One region of the Pseudonocardia sp. SID8383 genome, then DNA from elsewhere that is predicted to be linked to it. Evidence: riboswitches for the same ligand, from Rfam matches in the RefSeq annotation. Region 1 holds a riboswitch; the other holds the start of a gene.
What was found. A riboswitch is a leader RNA that binds a small molecule or an ion and turns the genes downstream of it on or off. The one in region 1 is predicted to bind S-adenosylmethionine.
Positions count from the first base shown of each region.

Region 2: linked by a shared signal. The riboswitch ahead of GTW08_RS32920 (putative leader peptide) and the one ahead of thrC (threonine synthase) in region 1 are both predicted to bind S-adenosylmethionine.

Region 1 is NZ_WWFY01000716.1:312-4,252, forward strand. It holds partial or broken gene GTW08_RS31950 (ComEC/Rec2 family competence protein) at 1-1,559, shown strand, start outside; gene thrC (threonine synthase) at 1,800-3,068, opposite strand; SAM riboswitch class I at 3,075-3,228, opposite strand; partial or broken gene holA (DNA polymerase III subunit delta) at 3,369-3,941, shown strand, end outside.
Region 2 is NZ_WWFY01000339.1:2,306-11,028, reverse strand. It holds gene GTW08_RS08100 (ABC transporter substrate-binding protein) at 1-1,497, opposite strand, end outside; gene GTW08_RS08095 (NtaA/DmoA family FMN-dependent monooxygenase) at 1,494-2,873, opposite strand; gene GTW08_RS08090 (LLM class flavin-dependent oxidoreductase) at 2,870-4,135, opposite strand; gene GTW08_RS32920 (putative leader peptide) at 4,256-4,354, opposite strand; SAM riboswitch class I at 4,360-4,455, opposite strand; gene GTW08_RS08085 (ABC transporter substrate-binding protein) at 5,027-6,121, shown strand; gene GTW08_RS08080 (ABC transporter ATP-binding protein) at 6,150-6,950, shown strand; gene GTW08_RS08075 (ABC transporter permease) at 6,961-7,836, shown strand; gene GTW08_RS08070 (ABC transporter permease) at 8,450-8,723, shown strand, end outside.

The sequences.
Region 1 (3,941 bases):
CCGCGCCGCCCTGGTGGCAGACCGGGGCCGGGGCGCTGCGCGACGGCCTGCGCGACGCGGCGGTCTCCGCGCTGCCCGAGGCACCCGCGGGACTGCTGCCCGGGCTCGCGATCGGGGACACCCGCGCCCAGCTCGCCGAGACCGAGCAGGACTTCCGCACCGCCGGGCTCGCGCATCTCACCGCCGTCTCCGGGGCCAACGTCGCGATCATCACCGGGGCGGTGCTGCTCCTCCTGCGCCTGTTCCGGACCGACCCGCGGATCGCGGCCGCGGCCGCGATGCTGGCCCTGGTCGGGTTCGTCGTGCTGGCCCGGCCGTCACCGTCGGTACTGCGGGCGGCGGTCATGGGCGGGGTGGTGCTGATCGCGTTCGCGGCCGGCCGCGCCCGGTCGGCGGTGCCCGCGCTGGCGGTGGCCGTGCTCGGCCTGCTGCTGGCCGCCCCCGACCTGGCCGTCGACGCCGGGTTCGTGCTCTCCGTCGTCGCCACCGGTGCACTGGTCCTGCTCGGCCCGGGCTGGACGGCGGCGTTGCGACGGCGCGGGCTGCCGTCCGGACCGGCCGAGGCACTGGTCGTCCCGGTCGCCGCGGCCCTGGCCACCGCGCCGGTGATCGCCGGGCTCAACGGGGGAGTCGGGCTGGTCACCGTGGTGGCGAACCTGCTCGCGGCGCCCGCCGTCGCCCCCGCGACGGTGCTGGGCGTGCTCGGTGCGGTGCTGTCCGCGGTGAGCCCGGCCGCCGCATGGTGCTGCGCCTGGCTGGCGGGACCGTTCGTGTGGTGGCTGGTGGTGGTCGGGGACCGGGCCGCCGCGGTGCCCGGTGCCACCGTGCCGTGGCCCGCGGGGGCGGGCGGCGCGCTGCTGCTCACCGGGGTGCTGGTCGTGCTACTGGCGATGGGCCGGGTGCCCCGGCTGCGGGCGCTGTTGCTGGCCCTGCTGGTCGGGCTGCTCGTCGTCCTCGTCCCGACCCGGTTCGCGCCGCCCGGATGGCCGCCCGCCGGGTGGCGGATGGTGGCCTGCGACGTCGGTCAGGGCGACGCGCTCGTCCTCGCCACCGGTACCCCCGGGCACGCCGTCCTGGTCGACACCGGGCCGACCGACGACGCCGTCGACACCTGCCTGGACCGGCTCGGCGTCCGGGTCCTGGAGCTCGTGGTGATCACCCATTTCCACGCCGACCACGACGGCGGACTCGCCGGCGCGCTGCGTGGCCGCGCCGCGGGCGGCATCGCCGTCGGGCCGGTACGGGAGCCGGCGTCCGGGCTGCGTGACATCACCCGGCGTGCCGAGGAGGCCGGTGCCCCGGTGGTGGGGCTCGCGCGCGGGATGGCGCTGGGCTGGCCGGAGCTGCGCCTGCAGGTCCTCGGTCCGGTCCACCCGCCCCTGACGGTCGACGGCAGCGACGGGACGGCGGTCAACGACATCTCGCTGCTGCTGCGCGCGACCACCCCGGCCGCGACGATCCTGCTGACCGGCGACGCCGAGCTGGTCGCCCAGGACGACCTGCTCGACTCCGGGGCCGACCTGCGGGCGGACGTGCTGAAGATGCCCCACCACGGGTCCCGCAAGGTGGTCCCGCGGCTGATCACGGCCGTCGCGCCGCGGGCGGCGGTGATCAGCGTCGGAAACGGCAACAGCTACCGGCACCCCAACGCGGAGCTGGTGGACCGGCTCGCCGGGGCGGGGATCGTCGTCGCACGCACCGACCGGTCCGGCGACCTGGCCCTGACCGGCGACGACCCGGCCGGGCTGACGGTGGTCGCGCGGGGCGACCCCCGTCCGGCGCCCGGCTGGCGGGGCCGGTCAGCCTCGGTTCGCCAGCGCCTCGCGGACCGCGGCGGACGTCGACGGCACGGTCGCCGTCGGGCCGACCTCGCCGGAGACGGCGTCGAGGGTCTTGAGGCCGTCTCCGGTGATCATGAGGACGGTCTCGGCGTCGGGGTCGAGTGCCCCGGCCTCGAGCAGCTTCCTGGTGGTCGCGATGGTGACCCCGCCCGCGGTCTCGGCGAACACGCCCTCGGTGCGGGCCAGGAGCCGAATGCCGGCGACGACCTCCTCGTCGGACACGTGCCCCACCGAGCCGCCGGTACGGCGCACCGAGTCGAGGACGTACGGACCGTCGGCCGGGTTCCCGATCGCCAGCGAGCGCGCGATGGTGTCCGGCTTCTGCGGCTGGATCACGTCGTGGCCGGCCTCGAAGGCCCGCGCGACCGGTGAGCAGCCGGTGGCCTGGGCGCCGAACACGGTGTACGGGGTGGGCTCGACCAGACCCAGGGTGCCGAGCTCGGTGAACCCCTTGTCGATCTTGGTGAGCTGGGAGCCGGACGCCACCGGGACCACGACCTGCTGCGGGAGCCGCCAGCCGAGCTGCTCGGCGACCTCGTAGCCCAGGGTCTTCGAGCCCTCGGCGTAGTACGGCCGGACGTTGACGTTCACGAACGCCCAGTCCTCGTGCTCGGCGGCCAGCTCGGTGGCGAGCCGGTTGACGTCGTCGTAGTTGCCGTCGACGGCGAGCAGGGTGCCGCCGTAGACGGCGGTGGTGACGATCTTCGCCTGCTCCAGCGAGGACGGGATCAGCACGACCGAGTCCCAGCCGGCACGGGCGGCCGCGGCGGCGACGGCGTTGGCCAGGTTGCCCGTCGAGGGGCAGCACAGCACCGAGAAGCCGAGCTCACGGGCGGCGGCGAGTGCGACGGCGACGACGCGGTCCTTGAACGAGTGCGTCGGGTTGCCCGTGTCGTCCTTGATCCAGATCTTGCGGACGCCGAGCGCGCGGGCCAGGTTGTCGGCCTCGATCAGCCGGGTCAGGCCGGGCTCGGTGTTCGCATGCTGCTCGACGGTCGACGGGACCGGCAGCAGGTCCTTGTAGCGCCAGATCGACTTCGGCCCGGCCTCGATGGAGGCGCGGGTGACCGTCGGGAACTCGTAGGCGACTTCGAGGGGGCCGAAACAGCGCGGGCACGCGAACTCCGCGGCGAGCGGGATCTCGTGGCGGCACTCGCGGCACGCGAGAGCGCGCGCGGAGCCGAGGTCGTAGGCGGAGGTGGTTTCGGGCGCAGCAGTGAGAGTCACGAGATCTCCTCATCTGTCCCGCCGGATGTGGCGGGCCGGAATTGGCACCGTGTTCGTCGACGTCCTCGCCACGCGGAATGCGCAGGTCTGGGCGGATCGTCGTGCGACGCCGGTTGCCGGGGCTTCAACGGGCCGTTCCCTCTGCCCCTCTGGATGAGCCATATGCGGTTGTGGTGCTCCGGACGCCGGGCGCCGGAATCGACGACGACCGTACGCGAGCGGGACACCCCACCGCCAGGCGACGTTCTCCGGTCGGGACGCGACTCACCCGTTGTCGGAGGTGTGGGCCACCATGGGGGTGTGAGCAGCACGAGCGAACCGGGCCCGCTGCAGCTGGTCGTCGGGGACGAGGAGTTCCTGGCCGAGCGGGCGGTGTCCGACCTGGTCCGACGCGCCCGGCAGCGCGATCCGGAGACCGAGCTGCGCCGCTTCCGCACCTCCGAGGTGGCACCCGGCGAGCTCGCCGGGCACCTCAGCCCCTCGCTCTTCGCGGAGGGCAGGGTGATCGTGCTCACCCACGGTCAGGACGCGAACAAGGACATGACCGCCGCCATCGCCGACTACGTGAAGGACCCGGCCGACGGGATCGTGCTCGTGGTCCAGCACGCCGGGGGAGCGAAGGGCAAGGCGGTCCTGGACCTGATGCGCAAGGCCGGGGCGCACACCGTCACCTGCAACCGCATCACCCGCGCCGACGAGCGGTCGGACTTCGTGCGCGACGAGGTCCGCCGCCACGGCGGCACGATCACGCCCGGGGCGCTCGCGGTGCTGGTCGAGGCGGTCGGGTCGGACCTGCGGGAGCTGGCGGCCGCGGCCGGGCAGCTCGTCGCGGACACCGGCGGCGCCGTGGAGGAGGCCGGGGTGCGGCGCTAC
Region 2 (8,723 bases), on a different contig from region 1:
GAGCAGCTTCTGCGCCTGCCCGGCGAGTGCCGCGCGTCGCGCCGGGTCGACCGTGGCGGCCTGCTCCGCCAGCGGGGCCTGCAGCGGCCCGGCGGGCAGCCGGTAGCGGTTGGTCCCGTCGGTGCCGTAGGTCGACCGCAGGATGTCCGGGTCGGCCCGGGTCAGGTTGCCCCACGCGGCGACGAAGTCCCCGCCGTCGAGGACGGCCTGGGTCTCGGCGATCTGGATCTCGCGGAGCGCCACGTCGATCCCGATCCGGCGCAGCTGCTGCTGGATCAGCTCCAGCGCGGGCTTGGTGGTGCCGATGTTCTGGGCGAACGTCAGCGGCACGGTCAGGCGCTGCCCGCCCTTGGCGCGGATGCCGTCCGGGCCGGGCACCCACCCGGCGCGGTCGAGCGCGGCGGTCGCGGCGGCCGGGTCGTAGCCGACGAGCGCGGACTGGTCGGCGTAGGACGGCGTCGTCGACGACAGCGGGCTCGTCGCCGCCCGCGTCTGGGTCGGGTAGACCGCGGCGACGACCTCGTTGCGGTCGATGCCCCGGCTCACCGCCTCGCGGACGGCGGCGTCGGCGCCGAGCGGGGTGCCCTGGTTGAACGTGATCCCGAACGGCAGGCCCGGGTTCGGCCGGGCCGGGAGCTGGACCCCGGCCCCGGTGAGCGGGGCCTCGTCCTGCTGGCCGACGCTCGCGATCGCGTCGACCTCGCCGGACTGCACGCTGCCCGCCCGCACCCCGGACTCGGGGACGACGCGGAACTCGGCCCGGTCGAGCCAGGCCTCGCCGGGGTGGGTGAACAGCTGCGAGCCCCAGTCGTAGCCGGCCCGCTTCACGAGCACGGTGACGTCGTTCTTGGCGTAGCGCTCGAGGGTGAACGGACCGGAGCCGACGACGCCGGCGCAGCGCTCGTCGTCGGAGCGGACGGCGCTGGCCGGGGAGAGCAGGCCGAGGCTGTGGGTGGAGGTGCCCTGCAGGAACTGCACGTTGGGCTTGGAGAACCGGACGGTGAACTCGGTGGGGCTCGTGACGTCGGTGCCGGTGTACCCGGCCAGGTAGCCCTTGGGGAGGCTGCCGCGGGCGCCCAGCTGCACCGCCCGGTCGAGGTTCGTCTTCACCGCGGCCGCGTCGACGGGCGCGCCGTCGGAGAAGGTGGCGCCGGGGCGCAGGGTGAACGTCCAGGCGGTGGCGTCGGCGTTCGACGACCAGCGGGTCGCCAGCCAGGGCACGATCGCGCCGGTGGACGGGTCCTGGTCGGTGAGCGAGTCGACGACCTGGCGCAGCGAGTAAATCGAGTCGTTGCTCTGCACCTGCTGCGGGTCGGCGCAGCCCTGGTCCGAGGACACCGCGAACACCAGCGTCCCGCCCGGCTGCGGCGGGCCCGCGTCGGCGGCGGCGCCACCGGCGCCGGAGCCGCAGGCGGTCAGGGTGAGCGCGGTGGCGGCGAGCAGCACGGCCGAGCGGCCGGCGGGCAGGTCCCGCCACAGCCGGAACCGGCGCCTCACGACGCCACCGCCGCACGGCGCTCGCCGAAACGCGACGGGTGCGCGAGCCCGAGGTTCTCCCGCAGCGTGGCGCCCGGGGTGTAGTCGGTCCGGAACACCCCGCGCTCCTGCAGGATCGGCACGACCCGGTCGACGACCTCGTCGAGCCCGGACGGGCTGACGTGGGAGCCGAGGATGAACCCGTCGGAGGCGTCGTTCTGCACGTAGCGGTCGATCTCGTCGGCCACGTGCTCCGGGGTCCCGACGAACACCGCGCGGTCGAAGACGTGCTTGACCGTCTCGCGCAGCGAGTACCCGTGGGCCTGCGCGAGCTCGCGCCAGGCGGCGACGGTCGCGTGCGCGTCCTGGGTCAGCGGGGCCCGGCCCTCGATCCACGTCGGGGCCTCGGGGGTGGGCTCGACGTCGGGCAGCGGTCCGTCCGGGTCGTAGCCGGACAGGTCGCGGTTCCAGACCATCTCGGCCAGCACGATCGAGGTCCACGGGTCGACCTGCCGGTCGTGAATGTGCTCGTGACGCTCGCGGGCCTCGGCGTCGGTGTCGCCGAGCACGACGCCGGCGCTGGGCAGGATCCGCACCTCGTCGGGGTCCCGGCCGGCCTTGCGGACCCGGGCCTTGACGTCGTCGTAGAAGGCGCGGGCCTCGTCGAACTTCTGGTACCGGGAGAAGATCGCGTCGGCGGACGCGGCGGCGAAGTCGCGACCGGCCGGGGACTCGCCGGCCTGCAGCACCACCGGGTGGCCCTGCGGGCTGTGCGGGGTGGTGAAGCGCCCGGCGATGTCGAACTGGTTGCCCGCGACCGCGAAGTCGCCGACGTGGCCGTCGCGCAGGAAGGTGCCCGACGCGGGGTCGGCGACGACGGCGTCGGAACCCCAGGAGTCCCAGAGCGCGCGGACCGCGGCGAGGGTCTCCCCGGCGCGCTCGTAGCGCTGGTGGTGGCCGAGGTAGGCACCGCGGCGGAAGTTCTCGCCGGTGGGGGCGTCGGAGCTGGTCAAGACGTTCCACGCCGCGCGCCCGCCGGAGAGGATGTCCAGCGTCGCGAACTTCCGGGCCAGCTCGTAGGGCTCGTTGAAGGTCGAGTTGATCGTCCCGGCCAGACCGATGTGCCCGGTGACCGCGGCCAGCGCGGCGAGCACGGTGAAGGTGTCCGGGCGTCCGACGACGTCCTGGTCGAAGACCTCGCCGCCGCGGGTGCGCAGGCGCAGCCCCTCGGCGAGGAACAGCAGGTCGAGCTTCCCGCGCTCGGCGGTGCGCGCCCAGTGCTCGAAGGACTCCCAGTCGATGTGGCTGCCGGAGGCGGGGTCGCTCCAGACGGTGTCGTGGTTGACGCCCGGGAAGTAGGCGCCGAGCACGATCTGCTTCCTGCCGGTCCTGGTCATGCGGTCGCTCCGGAGAGTGCGGGGTTGAACGCGGTCACGGCGTCGACCCGGGCGCCCGCGGCGTAGCGGCTGACCGGGCGGGTCAGGCCGAACCGCGCGCGCAGGGTGGTCTCGCCGTAGGCGGTGCGGAAGGCGCCGCGCGCCTGCAGCTCGGGCACCAGGCCGTCGACGACGGCGTCGAGGTCGGTCGGGAGGACGGCCGGGCGCAGGCGGTAGCCGTCGAGGCCGGCACGGCGCCAGGACAGCAGGGTGTCGGCGAGCCCGGCCGGGGTGGTGGCGAGGACGGCGGCGTCGGAGGAGAGCGGGTCGAGGGCGTCGAGGCGGGCGAGCCGGTCGCGGGCGGCGCGTTCGGTCGCCTCCAGGACCACGACGACGTCGCCGAGGACCCGCAGCGGCGGTGCGGTGCGGCCCACGGCGGCCTCGGCGGCCCGGACCTGGGCGACGATGCGGGCGGCGTCGTCGGCGTCGTGCGGGTTGGTGAACACGACGTCGCCGACGCGGGCGGCGAGCAGCGCCGGGTCGTAGCCGTGCGCCAGCGACACGACCAGCGGCTGGCCCTGCGGCGGGCGCGGCACGATCGACGGCCCGGCGACGCCGAAGTGCTCCCCGGCGAAGTCGACCCGGTGCAGCCGGTCCCGGTCGACGAAACGCCCGGTCAGCGCGTCGCGGATCTCGGCATCGTCCTCCCAGGAGTCCCAGAGCCTGCGCACGACCTCGACGGCGTCGGCGGCCTCGCCGAACAGCTCGGCGACGAGCTCGCGCCCGGCCGGGGTGCCCAGGTCCTCGCGGCGGACCCCGGGGACGGTGCGGCGCCCGAAGTGGGCGGCCTCGTCGGCGCGGACCGAGGTCTGCACCCGCCACCCGGCGCGGCCGTGGCTGTCGTGGTCGAGCGTCGACAGCGCGGACGCGACGTGGAACGGCTCGGTGTGGGTGGTGGTGACGGTCGGGACCAGACCGATCCGCGACGTCGTCGGGGCGAGGAAGGCGGCGACCAGCGAGGCGTCGAGGCGTCCCTGCACCCGGTCGGTGCGCCGGTCGGCGCCGCTCAGGTGATCCCCGGACTGCAGGCCGAGTGCGTCCTCGATCGTCACCAGGTCCAGCAGCCCGCGCTCGGCGGTGCGGGCCAGGTCGGTCCAGTAGCGGGCGGTGAACAGCGCACGGGGGTGCGCGGCGGGGTCGCGCCAGGCGGCGGGGTGCCAGCCGGCGCCGTCGAGGGCGACGGCCAGGTGCAGCGGCCGGCCTGATGTGTCCGATGTGGACATGAGGGCATCGCTTCCTCGTCGCACGGGGGTGCGACGGAACGGTGTGGGACGTCACGGGACTCCGACGGCCACCGCCGACGGCGGCGCCGAGGGGCGGCGCGCAGCGCGGACGGGGCGGGGTCAGCCCCGACAGGCGGCGCCGGCCACCCGCATCAGGTCGACGTGCCGCCGGTACCGGGGGTGGTGCGCGCCGCGCACCTGCTCCGCGATCGACCGCATGGTGTCCTCCATCGAACCCGGCTGGAGCACCCGCACCCGCGTGCTGCGGGGGGTTGCTGCGGCGTCGTCGAGCCGGGTCTCTCGGCCGCTCCGGATGGTGTGCGATCCGACTGTAGGTATCCGGTGCCCGACGGTGTCAACCCGCATCGCGATCGAGTGACCCGTACCGCAGCAGGCCTCCCGAGCTGCGGAATCATCACCCGGATGCCGCGAAAGGTGTCCGGACAGCCCGCGGCCGTTCCTGGTTGGTGGACTCCGGGTTGTCCGGAGAGGTGACCACCGCGCACCCTGGTCGGGTGACGACGAGCCGACGGAGGCCCTCGCGCCCCGACCGGTTCGTACGGGGCGTGACCGAGCCCGCCCCCCACCAGCCGACCCGTGCCGCGCGGAGCGCGGTGCCGGTGCGCCCGACCGGCCTGGAGCCGTTCTGGCCGAGCCGGCGCGCCCCCGCCTACAGCGAACTCTGTCGCTGACCGGTCTCCCGTCCCGCGGGCCGTAACGCCACGCCCCCGGCGTGCGAGGCACCCGCCGGACCGGGAATCGCCCGCCGGACACCACTCCGGCCCGCCACCCGTCCCGTACCCCGGCACGCCCTCTCAGGGCCGGCCGGCCCCGGCGCGCAGCGGTCGTCCCCGACCGCCCGCCGCCCCCACGGAAGGACCCCGTCCCGCGATGTCCCCGCACGTCCTGCGCCCCGGATCCCGGGCGCGCACCGCCGCCGTCCTGCTCGCGCTGCTCACCGCGCTCGGGCTGCTGGCCGGCTGCTCCCGCGCCGACGAGAGCACCACCGCCGCGGGCGCCACCTCCCCCGCGACCGAGGTCCGCCTCGGCTACTTCCCGAACATCACCCACGCCCCCGCGCTGGTCGGGGTGAAGCAGGGCCTGTTCGCCGCCGAGCTGGGGAGCACGAAGCTCACCACCCAGACGTTCAACGCCGGCCCGGACCAGGTCAACGCCCTGCTCGGCGGCTCGATCGACGTCGCGTTCATCGGTTCCGGCCCGGCGATCAACGCCTTCACGAAGTCGAACGGCGAGGCCGTGCGCCTCGTCGCGGGCTCCACCTCGGCCGGCGCCCAGCTGGTGACCAGCCCGGACATCACCTCGCCCGAGCAGCTCAAGGGCAAGATCATCGCGACCCCGCAGCTGGGCAACACCCAGGACATCGCGCTGAAGACCTGGCTGTCGGACAACAAGCTCCCGATCGGGCAGGGCCCGGACGCGGTGACCGTGCAGAACATCGAGAACCCGCAGACCCTCGACCTGTTCAAGCAGGGCAAGGTCGCCGGCGGCTGGCTGCCCGAGCCGTGGAGCTCCCGCCTGGTCGACGCCGGGGCGAAGGTCCTGGTCGACGAGAAGTCCCTGTGGCCCGGCGGGAAGTTCCCGACGACCGTCGTCATCGTCCGGACCGAGTTCCTCCAGCAGCACCCGCAGACCGTCGAGGCGATCCTGCGCGGCGAGCAGAAGGCCATCGCCCTCATCCGCGACAACCCCGCGCAGGCGAAGACCGTCTCCAACGAGGCGATCGGCGAGATCACCGGCAAGCCGCTGGCGGCGAACATCCTCGACCGCGCCTTCACCGAGCTGTCCTTCGACTCCGACCCGCTCGCCTCGACCTTCCCGCAGCTGGCGAAGGACTCGGTCACGGCGGGCATCGCGAAGAGCGAGGCGAACCTGACCGGCTTCCTCGACCCGGCCGCGGTCGACGCGGTCCGGACCGGCTCCGGGGAGGCCGCCGTGGACCCGGCCGGTCTCGCCGCCGCGAACTGACCTTTCCGATCGACGAGGGGAACCACCGATGACCGTCGACCTGACCACCCGGCGCCCGAGGACCCGCGGCACCGCCGTGGAGCTGTCCGGGGTCGCCAAGACCTTCGGCACCGGCACCGGGGCCGTGACCGCGCTCAACGGGATCGACCTGCAGGTCGGCGACGGCGAGTTCCTCTGCGTGCTCGGCGCGTCCGGCTGCGGCAAGTCGACGCTGCTGAACCTGCTCGCCGGGCTCGACGAGCCCACCGCGGGCGCGGTCCGGGTCGGGTCGGCGCGGCCGTCGTTCATGTTCCAGGAGGCCGCGCTCATGCCGTGGCTGACCGCGCTGCGCAACGTCGAGCTGCCCCTCAAGCTCGCCGGGCACGGCCGGTCGGCCCGGCGTGAGCGGGCCGAGGAGCTGCTCACCCTGGTACGGCTGGAGGGCCTGGGCGACAAGCGTCCGCACGAGCTGTCCGGCGGCATGCGCCAGCGCGTGTCGCTGGCCCGCGCCCTGGCCGCGGCCACCGGCCTCGGCGACACCCACGGCGCCGGGGGGCTGCTGCTGATGGACGAGCCGTTCGCCGCGCTCGACGCCATCACCCGCGACGTCCTGCAGGGCGAGCTGCTGCGGGTCTGGCGGGCCACCGGGACGACGATCGTGTTCGTCACCCACGACGTCCGCGAGGCCGTCCGGCTGGCCGAGCGGGTCGTGCTGCTGTCGTCGCGGCCGGGGACCGTCGTCCGCGAGTGGACGGTGCCCGCCGGCGGTCACGACGCCGAGGCCCAGGCCGAGCTGCACGACGACATCACCGGACGGCTGCGGGCGGTGATCACCAGCCATGCCGCGTGAGGAGTCCTCGATGACCGTCGTCGACGACGACCGCGACTCCGCGGCCGCCGTCGCCGGGCTCGACGCGCTCGACACCCCCGTCGAACGGACGACGCCGTGGTGGAAGCGGTTCCTGCGGATCTGGCTGCCGCCGATCGTCGCGCTCGTGGCGATCGTGGTGGTCTGGCAGATCGTCTGGGCCTCGGCGGTCACGCCCGAGTACCAGCTGCCCGCCCCGGGCGCGGTGGCCGAGGCGTTCGGCGAGACCGTCGTCAGCGGCGAGATCTGGTCGATCCTGTGGACCTCGATCAGCCGGGCCGCGCTCGGCTTCCTGCTCGCCCTGGCGATCGCCACCCCGCTCGGCGTGGTCGTCGCCAAGGTGCCGCTGGTCCGTGCGGCGATCGGGCCGCTGCTCACCGGTCTCCAGTCGCTGCCGTCGGTGGCCTGGGTGCCGGCCGCGGTGCTGTGGTTCGGGCTGACCAACACCACGATCTTCTTCGTCGTCCTGCTCGGCTCGGTGCCCTCGATCGCGAACGGCCTGGTCGCGGGCATCGACCAGGTGCCGCCGATCCTGCCCCGGGCCGGCCAGGTCCTGGGCGCGACGGGCTACCAGATGGCCCGCTACGTCCTGCTCCCCGCGGCGCTGCCCGGCTACCTCGCCGGCTGCAAGCAGGGCTGGGCGTTCTCCTGGCGCTCGCTGATGGCCGCGGAGATCATCGCGGCCGGACCCGCGCTCGGGGTCGGGCTGGGCGCCTACCTGAAGAACGGCGCCGACGTGAACGACATCGTGCAGGTGTTCGCCGCGATCCTGCTGATCCTCATCGTCGGCATCGGGGTCGAGCTGCTGGTCTTCCGCCCGCTGGAGCGACGGGTGCTGCGCGCCCGGGGGCTCGCACTGACCGTCTGACCCCCACCCCGCGACGCCCGAGCGGGCCGGACGCGCCCGCCACGGGTGCGTCCGGCCCGCTCGGCCGTCCACGGGGTGTCCGGACGTGCCCGGACACCCCGTCCCACCAGGCGAAACCTGGTGACCGCAATCCCAACTCCGAGGGTTGGGTTTATGCCGCGGACGGGTTACGGTTCTTCCATGACCGTTCCGGTTCCGCTGACGACACGCGCGCACGTCGACCTCGCGCGCGTCGCCTCGGCGCTCTGTCGCTCCTGACGGGTCGCTCCTGACGGCCGACCCCGGGGGACGGTCCTGACGACCGGGTCCCGACGGCCGGCCCGGACGCCGGACGCCCACCACGGGCGCCCCCGCCACCGGCCCCGCAGCACCCCGCCGTGCGCCACCGCACCGAGGACACGACACCACCGGCGGCCCACCCCGCCCGGACACCGCTCCGGGACCGGCAGTCCGCCGCAGCACCGCGCCGCAGCACTCCACCGCAGCACCGCACACCCGCGGGCCGGCTCGTCGAGCCCACGGCGCCCGTCCGCCACCCACCGCACCCGCCTCCCCGTCCGCGCGACCGCGGACGGTCGACGCGGCGTGCCCGCCGACGTCCCCAGGAGACCCCATGACGATCGCGACACCGCGGGAACGCGCTCCCGCCCCACCCGAGGTCGAGACCCTGCGCACCCGGGCCTCCCGCGGGCCCGACCGGGTACCGCGCTGGGTGGTCAAGACCGCCTCACCGCTCGTCCTGATCGCGCTGTGGCAGGTGCTGTCGAGCACCGGCGTCCTGCCCCGCGACGTCCTGGCCTCCCCCGCGACGGTCGCCGTCACCGCCGCCGGGATGTGGGCGGACGGGGCACTGCAGAGCGCGGTCGCCGTGTCGAGCGTGCGCGTGC